DNA from 4 places in the Mesorhizobium sp. M0621 genome. Region 1 is predicted to be linked to each of the others. Evidence: predicted binding sites of a transcription regulator. Region 1 holds the regulator's gene; each other region holds the start of a gene.
What was found. Region 1 encodes LexA, which represses DNA repair genes until DNA is damaged. Its sites were predicted from a motif close to TGTTCNNNNTGTGTTCNG; they were not measured.

Region 1 (4,018 bases):
GGTGTCGCCGCACGAGGTGGTCGGCCCGAGTTTCCAGATGTCCTTCGCCGCGACCGCCGCACTCGTCGGCGCCTACGCCGGCTGGGCGGATCATCGTGCAGGAAAGGCGAGACCACCGCCGCCAAAGCGATCGCTGCCCAGTTTCCTGACGCGAAAATTCCTGCTGGCGGCGGGCGGCCTTTCCATGACTTCCATCATCGCCGGCGGCGCCACGGCGCTGTTTGCCATCTGGCATTTTCAGCGTGTGTCGCCGCTCAGCCTGTTCGCCAATCTGGCCATCATGCCCATCGTGACAGTCGTGATGTTTCTGGCCGTCGCCAGCGCGTTGCTGATGCCGTTCGGGTTGGACTGGCCGGCCCTCTACCTGATGGGCAAGGGACTGACGCTGATGATCGCCATATCGGGCTGGATCTCCGAGCGTTCGCCCGTCGATGCGGTTGGACTGATTTCTCAGCAGTCTGTCCTGCTGGTGGCGATTGCCCTGGTCATCGCGACGATGGCGACGACATGGCTGCGGCTCGCGGCTCTTCCCTTCGCGCTTGCCGGCCTGCTGACCGTCTCGGATACGCGCGCACCTGACGTGCTGATCTCGGAGGACGCAAGGCTGGTTGCGTTGCCGATCGGCGGTGGCGAACTTGCCGTCAGCCGCGCGCGCCCGAACGAATTCACCGTGGACAATTGGAAACGCGCGCTGACATCCGAAACCATCGTCATGCCGGAGGTGTTCAACGAAGGCGATGGCCAATTCGACGTCAGGGATGCCGCTGAAATGCCGCCGGGAGCGCCGTTCTATTGCACATCAGGCGTTTGTCTCGCCAGGCATCCGTCCGGTGCATTCATTGCCTATGTCGAGGATCGAAAGGACACCTGGAAAGCCTGCGGCTTCGCCGACCTGATCGTCATCAATGACGCGACGGCATATGACGCCTGTCACAACCCGCTGGTTCTCGTCATCACCAAGCGGCAACTGGCCCGCAAAGGCAGTGCTGCCGTCTTCTTCGATCGCCAATCGGCGACCACACCAGCGACAATCAGCTTCGCCGTGGACAGGCCATATCGACCCTGGCACGTACAACGCAAATTCTCGCGTGAGGCGAGGGGACTGCCGCCCTTCAAGAGACCCGAGAAGCCAGCGATTAAACCGCAGCCGCCTCAGTAGCGGCGGATCAGGCCAACGAGCTTGCCTTGCACCTTGACCCTGTCGGGCCCGAAAATCCGGGTCTCATAGGCCGGATTGGCTGCTTCGAGAGCAATCGAGGCGCCCTTGCGGCGGAACCGCTTCAGCGTCGCTTCCTCTTCATCCACCAGCGCCACGATGATCTCGCCGGGGCTGGCCGTATCGGCATTGCGGATGATGACGGTATCGCCGTCGAAGATGCCGGCCTCGATCATCGAGTCGCCCTTGACCTCCAGGGCATAGTGCTCGCCGCCCATGATCATGTCCGGCGGCACCGAGATCGAATGTGTCTGATGCTGGATGGCGTCGATCGGCACACCGGCGGCGATACGACCCATCACCGGGATCGACACGGCGGAGACCACGTCGTCGTCATTGCCGGCCGAAGGCATCCGCGAAGACGCCGGCTTGATCTGCCGGCCAAGGCCGCCCTGACCGAGACTGGTCTGACCAAGACTGCCCTGGATGACGCTTGGCGAGAACTTTTTCGCCGCGTTGAGGCCGGGCGCGATCGAGTCCGGCAACCGCAGCACTTCCAGCGCGCGTGCCCGGTTGGGCAGCCGGCGAATGAAGCCGCGCTCTTCCAGAGCCGTGATCAGTCGATGAATTCCGGATTTGGAGGCAAGGTCGAGCGCCTCCTTCATCTCGTCGAAGGATGGCGGAATGCCGCTTTCCTTCAGGCGTTCATGGATGAACATCAGCAGTTCGTGTTGCTTGCGTGTCAGCATGGCGGCCCCCAGGGTACCTAAAACCAGAATCAGAAAACAAACCCAGAACAAACACTATCTGTTCCAGTTGTGTTCCGCAACTGTTTAAAGTTTAATGAATTTATTAAGGGGATCGAAATTATTGGCAGCTCGCTGCCAGGCCTCGCCGACGGCTGCATCCCGTCGCAATGCGCTTGCCGGCATTGAAATTGTTATGGTTAATAGCCTGTGGCCCATCCCAAGCTCAGGCCTGGCATGAGTTGCGATAGGCCCTCGACGGTGGGCATTCCGGGCATTCGTTTGCCGTGAACGAAACGAAGCCAAAATGCCAACCTTGGTTAATAACTGCAATCAGCGCGGCCACCAGCGGCGAACTCATTTGCGAGCTGGAAATTCGTCCTCCGTCATCCGACCAAGGGGCAAGGCCGGCGACAACAGATCGTCGGGACGGCTGCGTCAGGTAACGGCCTCCTTGACGGCGAAACGCTGGTCCTTCCATGCACCCGTGCGCAGAATGTCTTCCAGCACCTCAACCGCCAGCCACACATCCTTGTAGCCGACATAGAGTGGCGTGAAGCCGAAACGGATGGTCGATGGCGCGCGGAAGTCACCGATCACCCCCCGCTCGATCAGCGCCCGCATGATTTGATAGCCATGATCGTGAAGGAACGACACCTGGCTGCCGCGCCTGGTCGCGTCGCGGGTGCTCTCCAGCGTGAGACCATAGGCGCCGCACTTCGCCTCGACGAGCTGGATGAACAGTTCGGTCAGCGCGACGCTCTTCTTTCGCAATGCCGCCATGTCGACGTCGTTCCAGATGGCAAGCGCACCTTTGAGCGCCCGCATCGACAGGACCGGCTGCGTGCCGCACAGAAAGCGGCGGATGCCGGTGCCGGCCACATAACCCCGTTCGAAGGCAAAGGGGCGTGCATGCCCCCACCAGCCGCTGAGTGGCTGGCTGATCTCGCCATGGTGGCGCTGGGCGGCATAGATGAAGGCCGGCGCGCCCGGACCGCCGTTGAGGTACTTGTAGGTGCAGCCGACAGCGAAATCGGCATTTGCGCGGTCGAGCTCGACCGGCAGAGCGCCCGCGGTGTGGCATAGATCCCAGACGATCAGCGCTCCGGCCGCATGAGCCTTGCGCGTCAGCGCCGCCATGTCGCGCAGTTCACCGGATTTGTAATTGACGTGGTTGACCAGCACCACCGCGACGCTTTCATCGATCAGTTCTTCAATGGTTGGTGCGTCGACGCCCGCGAGACGCAGCAAGGCGCCATCCCGGGTCGAGGCCACGCCTTCGGCGATGTACAGGTCGGTGGGAAAACTGTCACCCTCGGCGACGATGGCCAACCGGCCGGGCCGCATCTCCATCGCCGCATGCAACACCTTGTAGATGTTGGTCGATGTCGTGTCGCAGACGACGGTCTGGCCGGCCGCGGCTCCGATCAGGCGTCCAAGCTGATCACCGAGTTCGACCGGCATCTCGAACCATCCGGCCGTATTCCAGGCCCGGATGAGATCCTGGGCCCATTCCTTGGTCGCCGCCTGCTGCAGCTCGCCGAAAACGGCATGCGACGCTGCCCCGAGAGAATTGCCATCGAGATAGATCACCCCCTCCGGCAGAATGAAACGGTCGCGCATGGCACGCAGCGGATCCGTGGCATCCATCGCTTCGATCGCAGCGAGATCAGGAATTCCACACATGGTCGGTCAATCCTCGGTTGTTCGCGAAGGGTTTTCCGCCACAAGCGCGTCCCCTCGGTATGCCTGTTCTCATTTCGATGATGTCAGAGCCGGGTGCGGACGGTCCACAGCTCCGGAAACAGCACGACCTCAAGCATCTTCTTGAGATACGAGGCACCCGATGTACCGCCGGTGCCGCGTTTCAGGCCGATGATGCGTTCGACCGTGGTGACATGGTTGAAGCGCCAGCGGCGGAAATAATCCTCGAAGTCGACCAGTTTCTCGGCCAGCTCGTAGAACATCCAGTAGCGCTGCGGGTCGCGGTAAATGGTCTGCCAGGCGACCAGGACCTCTTCATTCTCGGTTCGTGTCCCACGCCAGTCCGTGCGCCTGGCGTCGGCACCGATGTCGAATCCGTTGCGCGCCAAAAGCAGTAGCGCCTCGTCGTAGA
Region 2 (4,018 bases), on a different contig from region 1:
GGCTTCACCGGGCGCGACGTGACGCCGGAAGCGCTGGAGCCGATCTTCGAAAAGCGCATGGACGGCTTTTCGGAAGTGTTCCACCGCATCTCCTACGACAAGATCGGCACCTCGACGATCCAGAGCCGGGCGACTGGCGGCGTCGTCAACGCCACTTTCGTCTTCGTGCTGCCAGGCTCGCCAGGCGCCTGCAAGGACGCATGGGACGGCATCCTGAAGGCGCAGCTCGACTATCGGCACATGCCGTGCAACTTCGTCGAGATCATGCCGCGCCTGGACGAGCATCTGCGGCGCGGCAAATCGGCTTCGTAGAAACCGAGGCAAAGCGTCGGTTCCACACGGCGTTTGCCAGGCAAAACAGCACCGATGCCTTCGAAACACCATTCCAAACCGGACCTCGCAAAAGTACCTTGCTTGAAGGCGATCATCGCCATCACGACAGGGCGCATATGATGACCATGCATACCGGCGGATGCCATTGCGGCAACGTTCGCCTTGCATTTTCAACCGAACTCGACCCGTCGCAAATCGAAGTTCGCGCCTGCCAATGCTCGTTCTGTGTCAGACATGGTTCGCGCGCCGTTGCCGATCCGAATGGCCGACTGATCATCTCGGTCAAGGACGAGGCGCAATTGCGGAGATATCAGTTCGGGCTGAGGACGGCCGACTATTTGATCTGCCGGGAGTGCGGCGTCTATGTCGCCGCAAGCGCCGGAGATGACGATGCAAGGGCGATCGTCATCATCAACGCCCTGGACGACCGGGAGCGGTTCAATCAGGAGCCGGTCCGTGTCGACTTCGATGCCGAAAGCCGGGCGCAGCGCCAAGCCAGGCGCCGCGCTCGCTGGATGCCTGTCGAGATGAACTTCGGGTAGTTTCTTTTCAGCGGATGACCGGCTCGCCATGAAAGCGACGGCGCGACGGCGGCGATACGCCGAAGCCGACTTCCATCATCAGCCTCGGCGTGCGTGACGGTACGGTGCCCATGTGGAAGCCGAAGGGGTCCTCTACGAAGCCTAGTCCTGCTTCTCCAGTCAATGTCACCGGGCTCTGCTCACCATAGACATCCAGAACCTCTTGCGCGGGATGGCCGACCAGGAGTGTGAGTTGATGCTTGAGGCTGCGGCGCTTATGGCTGCCCTTGATGTAGACATGCGGGCCGGTGTCGGCATCGACGGGCTTGAGATAGAAGAAGAATTTCAGCATGCGCCAATCATCGAGGTCGAAATGATACTTGCCGAGCGAGGCGAGGTTCTTGTCGGCGTCCGAAGCGGCACCCGTCGGAAAGCTCCACCAGACACGCGTCGTGATCAGTTTTGCCTGACCGCCGAGATAGTGCGCGGCGATGTCCAGAAGCAGCGGGTCGCGCTGGATGGCGAGCGCCGCCTGACAATCGAGGATGCGCTCGAAAAAGTGCCCGCTGAGCAGCGAGCGGCCAAAGCGCTTCTCAGCTTCCGCATGTTCATCCGGCATGAATTCGAGACGGCGGTCGAAATTGCCGAAGCAAGGCGTGCGCTGGGCGAAATCGGCGATCTCCTCATGGATCGCCGGCGGCAGGACGAGGCCCGAAAACAGCCCGTCGGAGCGCAGCGCTTCGACCACCGCTCCCCGTTCAACACCGGCAAACATCGTATCCCCCGCATCGCCGACCGGTCGGGCGCGTTTTGCGCCCAGCCAATGCATGCGGCGTCCAGGCATGGTGCGCGCCAGCACGAACATCGGCAGCCAGGCAGGGTTTTCCCGCAGGTCCGTCAGATAGGTCGGAATGCGCACGGCGATGCGCCGCAACAGGCTGCCGTTGCGCGCAATGGCCTCTAGACTGGCCGTGCCGGATTTGTCGGGAGTTGGAAGGTTCATTGGGTCCTCGGCTATGAGAGGCGACACCGATGCCGCATCAGTGTTCATCACTCGGCATGACCCAAACCCAATTCACCCGCTTGGGCCGGAAGCTAACCTCGCGCCAGATTTTGTGCAATGCACAATGAACAGAGCAGGTGCAAAAAATCACCTCGGGGAGCGGCGTTCCCGTTTCGCCGGCGCCATCCAGATCTCGGCGTCGAGCCGCTTTGTCGCGAGGCCGCGGGCGATGGCCTCGGCGCTGCCGGCACTCTTGGCTGAGGCCGCGGCCTGACGCTTGCTGATCAGCAATCCGTCGGCCAAGGCGCGGTTTGCGGAAAAGACGCGCGCCAGGAACGGTATGCGGCTGCCGCGCGCCCGCGAAAACCGTGCCGCCATGGTTTGCCTGGCCGTATGGTCGACGACCGCGTCGATCCAGCCCTCCATCAATCGTGCGCCCGGCTCCAGGAGCAGCAGCCAGTCCCCCTTGGCTTGCCGGATCCCCGTGGCGATGCCGCCCGTCACGTAGTGACAGCCGGCATGCTCGGCCACACGATGCGTCTGGTCGGTAGAGCCCGTGTCACAGACGATGACGTCACGCACCACGCCCTCGACCGCGCCGCCAATCAGCGAGGCGAGCGTGCGGGTAAGCCCTTCCTCGTCATTGCAGGTTTCGATGAGAACACTGAGCATCGTTAGCCGATAGCGGAAAGCGCGGCATAGCGCCAGTTATCCAGCGAACCGTAAAAAGTTCTTGCTTTGTTCTCACCAACAAAATAGGAATAATTTCATGAACAGAGCGATTCGACACAACACGGACAGTCCCTGGGAGCGGGCGAAGATGGAACAGATCGTGCGCGCCGACATTGCAGCTTTCGGAGCTGGACGGGCCGAGATGGCCAATGCGATGATCGAGCAGAGTGGCGTGCGTGTCCGGCCGGACCGCAACCGCGGCAGATCGGCGGGCATCAATCCGTCCGGCCGGTTCGAGCCGGTCAGCCGGCATGTTTTCGACGATGGCTGGAATTCGCTGGAAGAACTGCCGCCCTTCAAGACCGAAGTGCAGGTCGAGAAGCCGCGCACCATCATCACCCGCAACGAATCGCCCGATATCTCCTTCGATCGTTCGATCAACCCTTATCGCGGTTGCGAGCATGGCTGTGTGTATTGCTTTGCCCGGCCGACACACTCGTTCATGGGCCTGTCGCCGGGTCTGGATTTCGAATCCAAGCTGTTCGCCAAGCCAGATGCGGCGCGCTTGCTCGACAAGGAGCTGTCGAAGGACGGCTACCAGCCGCGAACGATCGCCATCGGCACCAACACCGACCCCTACCAGCCGATCGAGAAGCAATACAGGATCATGCGCGAGATTCTCGAAGTGCTGGAAGCGCGCGGCCATCCGGTCGGCATCGTCACCAAGTCCGCTTTGGTGGTGCGCGACATCGATATCCTGTCGCGCATGGCTGAGCGGGGGCTGGCCAAGGTGGCGCTGTCGGTAACGACGCTCGATCGCATGCTGGCGCGCACCATGGAGCCGCGGGCTTCGACGCCGACCAAGCGGCTGGAGGCGATCCGGCAGCTTTCGGATGCCGGCATTCCGGCGTCGGTCATGGTGGCGCCGATCATTCCCGGGCTGACCGACCCGGAGATGGAACGCATCCTCGATTCGGCACGCGCCGCCGGCGCGCGCGAGGCGGGCTATGTCGTGCTGCGCCTGCCGCTGGAGGTCAGCCCGATCTTCAAGGATTGGCTGCTGCGCCACTATCCCGATCGCTACCGCCACGTGATGTCGCTGATCCGCTCGATGCGTGACGGCAAGGACTACGATTCGGAATGGGGCAAGCGCATGAAGGGTGCCGGTCCCTATGCCTGGCAGATCGGCCGGCGCTTCGAGATCACAGCCAAGCGGCTCGGCCTCAATGCCGAACGGCGCACATTGCGGACCGACCAGTTCGTTGCTGCTGCCAAAGACCAATTGCAGCTGACGCTGCTTTGAGAATGCAATTCACTGCGGCGGCTTGGTCTGCCGCGGCACAGGAATCCCGTCCGGCCTGCCCCGGCCTGCAGACGGTGCCCTCCCGGTCCGGCGCCCCACCAACCCGGAGGGACTTGCGGAGAATCGGAACCGATGCGAACCTCGCCGCAACATGGCTCGCGCGCGTTCTGATTCTCCGCCTCTCTT
Region 3 (4,018 bases), on a different contig from region 1:
TTTCCAGCGCCACGACCGGCAGGCCTGCGGCCAGTGCTTGCGCCACCGGCGCGTGGATGTCGATGAAGGGGCGGGCGGTTTCTGGGGTCATCTGGATCTCCAATCCGGAGTGAAGCGCATCCACTGGGGTGCGCGAAAAAACTCCGGCACTGTGAATTTGCCGGTCTCATGCCACTTCCTGCGCATCCGGCACAAGAGCCAACGCTTCCGCGAAGGTCGCCGCGGTGAAATTGGGAACGGCGTCGGCGCTTTCGATGGCCAGCGTTGCCGCGGCAATGCCTTCGCGCAGGGCCACCCGCAGCGGCAGGCCGCGCAGCAAGGCAGCGACCGTTGCGCCGGCCAGCGCATCGCCGGCGCCGGTGACGTCAGCCACCTTTCTTGGCAGCGGCGGCAGGATCGAGAAGGCGCCGGCGTCATCGTAGCCCAGCATGGCACTGCCGCCCGCCGTCACCACACCGCTCTTGAGCCCCGCGCGTTTCAGCCCGGCGACGATGTCTTGCGGGGAAGCCGCCGCGTCCAGGTCTGCCAGCGCGATCGCTTCGCGCCGGTTCATGAAGACGACGGCCAGATTGCCGAGCACCGGCTTCAAACGCACGATCTTGGCCGGCGAAATGGCAATGGCGAAGACGGGTTTGCCGGCGGCAAGCGAAACCAGCCGCTCCAGTGCCGCCGTCGGCAGATTGGCATCGCAGAAGATGGCATCGGCGACCGCGATTACCTCGCGGACCCTGGAGCGCCTGATCTGCTTGGGAAACGCCAGCTCATAGAGCGCCATGTCGGCAAAGCCGACGATCAATTCGCCCTCGCTGTCGATCAGCGCCGTATAGCTCGGCGTGGTGCGATCGAGGAACACCGCGGACAGGTCGGCAATGCCTGCCGCGGCGATGGCTCGTGAAACGGTATCGGCAGCGGCATCGCCGCCGCGCACCGAGAGCAGCGACGCGGAGACGCCGCGCCGCACGGCGCTGCGCAGAGCGTTGAAGACGCCGCCGCCGACATCCTCGCGCATCGTGCCCGGATTGGATGCGGCGGGCACGTAAGCGCCCGACACCTGGCCACGCCGGTCGATATGGGCGCCACCTACGGCCAGTATTTTCGCGGATTTCAACATGCCGGCGATATGACCTTTGTTATTCCAGCCGCACAAGCGCTAGACTGCGTGACGGAACTTCGCATGCAAGGCAGCGATTCGGCAGATCGAAACACTCGAGCCGGCTGGCCCAATGCGGGATGCGGTCCTGCACGAGGTCCTGGTACGAAAAAAGAACAAATCCGGATATTCGTTGTTTTTCAGATATTTGACCCCTCTTGCCAAACGAGAACAAAAAAGGTACAAATAGGCAGGGATTACGGATTGTCCGGCCTTCATTGACGACCAAGGGGTGATGTATCATGGCTCAGAATTCTTTGCGGCTGGTAGAGGACAAAGCGGTGGACAAATCAAAGGCTCTGGATGCGGCGCTGTCGCAAATCGAGCGGGCTTTCGGCAAGGGCTCGATCATGCGGCTCGGCGCGAACGAGCAGGTCGTCGAGATCGAAACGGTGCCGACCGGCTCGCTTGGCCTCGACATCGCGCTTGGCGTCGGTGGCCTGCCGCGCGGCCGCATCGTCGAGATCTATGGGCCGGAAAGCTCGGGCAAGACGACGCTTGCCCTGCACACGGTGGCCGAAGCCCAGAAGAAGGGCGGCATCTGCGCCTTCGTCGATGCCGAGCATGCGCTCGATCCCGTCTATGCCCGCAAGCTTGGCGTCGATCTCGAAAACCTTCTGATCTCGCAGCCCGACACCGGTGAGCAGGCGCTGGAAATCTGCGACACGCTGGTGCGCTCCGGGGCCATCGACGTGCTGGTGGTCGATTCGGTCGCGGCGCTGACGCCACGCGCCGAAATCGAAGGCGAGATGGGCGATTCGCTGCCCGGCCTGCAGGCCCGCCTGATGAGCCAGGCGCTGCGCAAGCTGACCGCCTCGATCTCGCGTTCCAACACCATGGTCATCTTCATCAACCAGATCCGCATGAAGATCGGCGTCATGTTCGGTTCGCCTGAAACCACGACCGGTGGCAACGCGCTGAAATTCTACGCTTCGGTGCGCCTCGACATCCGCCGCATCGGCTCGGTCAAGGACCGCGATGAGGTCGTCGGCAACCAGACCCGCGTCAAGGTGGTCAAGAACAAGCTGGCGCCGCCCTTCAAGGTGGTCGAGTTCGACATCATGTATGGTGAGGGCGTGTCCAAGACCGGCGAACTGGTCGATCTCGGCGTCAAGGCCGGCGTGGTCGAGAAGTCGGGCGCTTGGTTCTCCTACAATTCGCAACGTCTCGGCCAGGGCCGCGAGAATGCAAAGCTGTTCCTGCGCGACAACCCCGACACCGCGCGCGAGATCGAATTGGCGCTCAGGCAGAATGCCGGGCTGATTGCCGAGAAGTTCCTTGAGAATGGCGGCTCCGAAGGTGGCGACGACGGTTTCGAGGAAGAATCCGGCGCGATGTAACAGCTTCGTCCGCGATGTTGGCCGGAGTTCGGCCATAATCGCGTTCTATTATCTCGGGCTTATGTAATCGAGTTCCGCGTTTATTGCGTTTTGAAACCGCCGGCCCAGCGCCGGCGGTTTTGCGTTTCGGCTGCGAAGCCAGGCGGGTTCGAACTGCCCGCAAAGGCTGCGCATTGGACCAATTCCGTGTTTCTGGACAGGGTGCGGCGCGATCGCTAAAAGGCCAAGTCTTATCTTCTAGGACGCAGAGCCCATTTTCCGTCGGCCGGCCCGGCGGCTCTCTCGAAAAGGCAGCATTCATGAGTGGCGTGAACGAAATCCGGTCGACATTTCTCGACTACTTCCGCAAGGAGGGTCACGAGATCGTCGCGTCGAGCCCGCTTGTGCCGCGCAACGATCCGACGCTGATGTTCACCAACGCCGGCATGGTGCAGTTCAAGAACGTCTTCACCGGGTTGGAGAAGCGGCCCTATTCGCGCGCCTCGACCGCCCAGAAGAGCGTTCGCGCCGGCGGCAAGCACAACGATCTCGACAATGTCGGCTACACCGCGCGCCATCTGACTTTCTTCGAGATGCTCGGCAATTTCTCCTTTGGCGACTACTTCAAGGAGCGCGCCATCGAGCTTGCCTGGAACCTGATCACCAAGGAATTCGGGCTGAACAAGGACAAGCTGCTGGTCACCGTCTACCACACGGACGACGAGGCAGCCGGCTTCTGGAAGAAGATCGCCGGGTTTTCCGATGATCGCATCATTCGCATCGCCACCTCGGACAATTTCTGGGCGATGGGCGACACCGGACCCTGCGGGCCGTGCTCGGAGATTTTCATCGACCGCGGCGAGCACATCTGGGGCGGCCCTCCCGGCAGCCCCGAGGAGGACGGCGATCGTTTCCTCGAATTCTGGAACCTGGTGTTCATGCAATATGAACAGGTGACGAAGGAGGAGCGCATCGACCTGCCGCGCCCGTCGATCGACACCGGCATGGGCCTGGAGCGCATGGCGTCCGTCCTGCAAGGGGTGGAAAGCGTCTTCGAGACCGATCTGTTCCGGCATCTGATCGAGGCGGCGTCGTCCGCTATCGGGCACGGGCCCGACAAGGAGACGGTCGCGTCCTTCCGCGTCATCGCCGATCATCTGCGCTCGTCATCCTTCCTGGTGGCAGACGGCGTGCTGCCGTCAAACGAAGGCCGCGGCTATGTCCTGCGCCGCATCATGCGCCGCGCCATGCGTCATGCGCAGCTGCTCGGTGCCCGCGATCCCCTGATGTGGCGTCTGGTTCCGGCGCTGGTGCGCGAGATGGGCCAGGCCTATCCGGAACTGGTGCGCGGCGAGCAGTTGATCACCGAGACCCTGAAGCTCGAGGAGACCAGGTTTCGCAAGACACTGGTGCGCGGCCTCGGCCTGCTCTCGGAAGCGACGGAAACACTGCATGCCGGCGACATGCTGGACGGCGAGACGGCCTTCAAGCTCTACGACACCTACGGCTTCCCGCTCGATCTGACGCAGGACGCGCTGCGCCAGCGCAG
Region 4 (4,018 bases), on a different contig from region 1:
GCGAGCTTCCTCCTCGGAATCCCAGGCGGCGTGGACATGCACCTTGCCGTCCTCCGGCTCGTCGCGGTCGGTGAACAGCGTCTTGCCGAAACGGCCCTCATTGTGGGCGATGAGGTGAGAGGCGGCACCGAGGATGTGCGCGGTCGAGCGGTAGTTGCGCTCCAGCCTTATGATGGTGGCGCCGGGGAAATCCTTGTCGAAGCGCAGGATGTTGTCGACCTCGGCCCCGCGCCAGCCATAGATCGACTGGTCGTCGTCGCCGACGCAGCAGATGTTGACGGTGGCGCGAGCTTCGGCCGAAGAGCGCCCAATCTCCCCCCTAGAGGGGGAGATGTCGCCGGAGGCGACAGAGGGGGGCGCTGTCCCTCCAGCCTGTCGGTGCGAGGCCCCCCCCTCTGTCCTGCCGGACATCTCCCCCTCAAGGGGGGAGATCGGCTTGGACTGCGGCCTTTGCGCCAAAAGCCGCAGCCACATGTATTGCGCTGTGTTGGTGTCCTGATACTCGTCGACGAGGATGTATTTGAAGCGCTTATGGTACTCCTTCAGCACATCCGGATTGGCGCGGAAGATGCGGATCGGGTGGCACAGGAGGTCGCCGAAATCGCAGGCGTTCAGCGTCTTCAGCCGCTCCTGATAGGCCTTGTAGAGTTCGCGGCCCTTGCCGTTGGCGAAGGCGCGCGCGTCGCCCTCGGCGATGTCGGCCGGACCTTGCCCCTTGTTCTTCCAGCCGTCGATCATCTGGGCGAACTGCTTGGCCGGCCAGCGCTTGTCGTCGAGCCCTTCGGCCTGGATCAGCTGCTTGATCAGCCGCACGACGTCGTCGGTGTCGAGGATGGTGAAGTCGGATCTCAAGCCGGCCAGCTCGGCATGTCTGCGTAGCAGCTTGACGCCAATCGAGTGGAAGGTGCCGAGCCAGGGCATGCCCTCGACATTGCCTTCGCCGATCAGGACGCCGATGCGGATCTTCATCTCGCGCGCGGCCTTGTTGGTGAAGGTCACCGCAAGGATCTGCGACGGGAAGGCCTTGCCGGTGGCGAGGATGTGGGCGATGCGGGTGGTCAAGACGCGCGTCTTGCCGGTGCCGGCGCCGGCCAGCACCAGAACCGGACCTTCGGTGGTTTCCACCGCCAGCCGCTGCTCGGGGTTCAGTCCCTTCAGATAGTCGGGCGCATTGTTGTGGCCGCTGCGGGCAGCCATGGCGCGCGCAGCAATGCCCGACGGGGCCGAGGGCCGCGCATTGGGTTCGTCGAAAAAGGGCATGTCTTCGGAAAAGCCGGACATCGCCCCGAATGTAGTGATTCGGGAGCGAAAGACCAGAAGTGTCTACGTTTTGTTCCGGTAAAGTGCCTGATATCGCCGTTCAGGCCTTGCGGTAACCGAGAGCGACGAAAACCGAACGAGCGCGCCTCGTCGGTCATCACGGCGCCGAGAGCGCTGGAAAACCCTGATGCAGGCAAGATGGATTACCACCTCGGCGTGTGCTCCGCGCTTGACAGGCGCGGCAGGCGGGAGAAAGTTGTGCCCAGGGCAGGAAGGTAACGCCGGTTGCCCATGGCCGCGTCGCAAAGCGCAACAGTCGAAGGAGTATCATCTTGGCTGTCACCGTCACCTCCCTCATTCTTTTGCTCATAGGTTTGGCGCTCGGCGGCGGCGGTATCCGTTTAGCTTCGCTGGGTGGCAGCTGGTATTACCTCATAGCCGGTCTCGCATTCCTGATCGCCGCCTGGCTGCTCTACCGGCGCAGATCCACCGCGCTGTGGCTCTATGCGGCGATCGTGCTCGGCACACTTGCCTGGGCGGTCTGGGAAACCGGCTTCGACTGGTGGGAACTCGGGCCCCGCGGCGGCATCATCGTGCTGGTCGCTCTGTGGCTGCTGACGCCATGGGCGAGGCGAGGTCTTGTCGGCCCTGATGCGCGCGCGCCGATGATCCTTGCAGTGCTGGCATCGCTTGCCGTCGCTGGCTACTCGATGACGGCCGATCCGAAGGACATTGCCGGCGAACTCGGCACCGACAAGATCGTCGCCAACGCCAATCTCGGCAATGATGTGCCGGCCGGCGAATGGCACTATTACGGCCGCACGCAGTTCGGCCAGCGCTATTCGCCGCTCGATCAGATCACGCCGGACAATGTCGCCAAGCTGCAGCCGGCGTGGACTTACCGCACCGGCGACGTGAAGGGTCCGGACGACGTCGGCGAGACCACCTATCAGGTGACGCCGCTGAAGATCGGCGACACGCTTTACATCTGCACGCCGCACAATTTCGCCATTGCCATCGACGCAGTGAGCGGCAAGGAGAAATGGCGCTTCGACCCCAAGATCAAGCTCGACAAGGACCGCCAGCACCAGACCTGCCGCGGCGTGGCCTATTATGCCGATGCTGCCGGCGCCGCCGGCCAGCCCTGTGCGACCCGCGTCTACCTGCCGACCTCGGACGCGCGGCTGATCGCGCTCGATGCCGCCAACGGGCAGGTGTGTCCTGCCTTCGCCGAAGGCGGCACGCTGAACCTTCTGACCAACATGCCCTATCCGAAGTCGGGCTATTATTACTCGACCTCGGCGCCGCTGATATCAGGCGGCAAGATCATTGTCGGCGGCGCGGTCAACGACAATTATTCGACGCAGGAGCCGTCGGGCGTCATCCGCGCCTACGACGCTGCCACCGGCAAGCTGCTATGGAACTGGGATTCCGGCAATCCGGACCAGACGACGCCATTGGCGGCCGGCCAGACCTACACCGCCAACTCGCCCAACATGTGGTCGACGCCGAGCGCCGACGAGAAGCTCGGCCTGCTCTATGTGCCGCTCGGCAACCAGACGCCGGACCAGCTCGGCGCCGGGCGCAGCGACAATGTCGAGAAGTTCTCGTCGTCGATCACCGCGCTTGACCTCAACACCGGGCAATTGCGCTGGGTGAGGCAGACGGTGCACCACGACCTCTGGGACATGGACGTGCCGGCGCAGCCGAGCCTGATCGACATCACCAAACCCGACGGCACGGTGGTGCCGGCGCTGGTCGGGCCGACCAAGCAGGGCGACCTCTATGTGCTCGACCGGCGCACCGGCGAGCCGGTCATCGCGGTCAACGAAGTGCCGGCGCCCGGCGGTGCCATCGAGGGCGATCACACATCGCCGACACAGCCGGTCTCCGATCTTACCTTCATGCCGAAGCCGCTCACCGGCGCCGACATGTGGGGCCTCACCATGTTCGACCAGCTGGCTTGCCGGATCGAATTCCAGGGCCTGCGCTATGAAGGCCGGTATACGCCACCTTCGGTACAGGGCTCGCTGATCTATCCCGGCAATTTCGGCACCTTCAACTGGGGTGGCGTCGCGGTCGACCCGGTCCGGCAGGTGATGTTCGGCATGCCGACTTATCTGGCGTTCAAGTCGCAGCTCATTCCACGCGATCAGGTGCCGCCGCCGGACGAGGGGCGTGGCAGTGAGCAGGGACTGAACCGTAACGAGGGCGCGCCCTATGCGGTGGTGATGGGACCGTTCCTGTCGCCGCTCGGCATTCCTTGCCAGGCGCCGCCCTGGGGCTATGTCGCCGGCGCCGATCTGAGGACCGGCACCATCGCCTACAAGCACCGCAACGGCACCGTCTACGACATGACGCCACTGCCGCTGCCGCTGAAGGTCGGGGTGCCCGGCATCGGCGGGCCGATGATCACCGCCGGTGGCGTCGCTTTCCTCGGTGCGGCGGTCGACGACTATCTGCGCGCCTATGACCTGACATCGGGCAAGCAGCTCTGGCAGGCGCGGCTGCCGGCCGGCGGGCAATCGACGCCGATGACCTATACGGTCGCCGACGGGCGCCAGTTCGTGGTCATCGTCGCCGGCGGTCACGGCTCGGTCGGCACCAAGCCGGGGGATTATGTGATGGCCTACGCGCTGCCGAAGTGAGGGTGGCGCAATCTATGACCTAGCCGAGCCCCAGATGGCTTTTCAGGCTGGGTACCGATCCGAGTATCCGGTTGGTGAGGTCGGGGCCGGCGGCTGCTTCGGCTTGCTGG

Region 2: the regulator LexA is predicted to act here: its motif matches at 2,586-2,603, upstream of NKI38_RS28660 (PA0069 family radical SAM protein).
Region 3: the regulator LexA is predicted to act here: its motif matches at 1,318-1,335, upstream of recA (recombinase RecA).
Region 4: the regulator LexA is predicted to act here: its motif matches at 1,321-1,338, upstream of NKI38_RS11590 (ATP-dependent helicase).

The regions. Positions count from the first base shown of each region.
Region 1 is NZ_JAMYQF010000042.1:14,799-18,816, forward strand. Features, by position in the region: gene NKI38_RS24040 (ComEC/Rec2 family competence protein) at 1-1,159, shown strand, start outside; gene lexA (transcriptional repressor LexA) at 1,153-1,905, opposite strand; gene kynU (kynureninase) at 2,341-3,588, opposite strand; gene kynA (tryptophan 2,3-dioxygenase) at 3,672-4,018, opposite strand, start outside.
Region 2 is NZ_JAMYQF010000061.1:22,709-26,726, forward strand. Features, by position in the region: gene moaB (molybdenum cofactor biosynthesis protein B) at 1-312, shown strand, start outside; gene NKI38_RS28645 (GFA family protein) at 450-875, shown strand; gene NKI38_RS28650 (phytanoyl-CoA dioxygenase family protein) at 883-1,857, opposite strand; gene NKI38_RS28655 (glycosyltransferase) at 2,005-2,529, opposite strand; gene NKI38_RS28660 (PA0069 family radical SAM protein) at 2,678-3,832, shown strand; gene rnhB (ribonuclease HII) at 3,984-4,018, shown strand, end outside.
Region 3 is NZ_JAMYQF010000006.1:147,010-151,027, forward strand. Features, by position in the region: gene NKI38_RS06705 (pseudouridine-5'-phosphate glycosidase) at 1-91, opposite strand, end outside; gene NKI38_RS06710 (carbohydrate kinase family protein) at 167-1,111, opposite strand; gene recA (recombinase RecA) at 1,393-2,490, shown strand; gene alaS (alanine--tRNA ligase) at 2,790-4,018, shown strand, end outside.
Region 4 is NZ_JAMYQF010000012.1:118,226-122,243, forward strand. Features, by position in the region: gene NKI38_RS11590 (ATP-dependent helicase) at 1-1,281, opposite strand, end outside; gene NKI38_RS11595 (glucose/quinate/shikimate family membrane-bound PQQ-dependent dehydrogenase) at 1,593-3,908, shown strand; gene NKI38_RS11600 (hypothetical protein) at 3,928-4,018, opposite strand, start outside.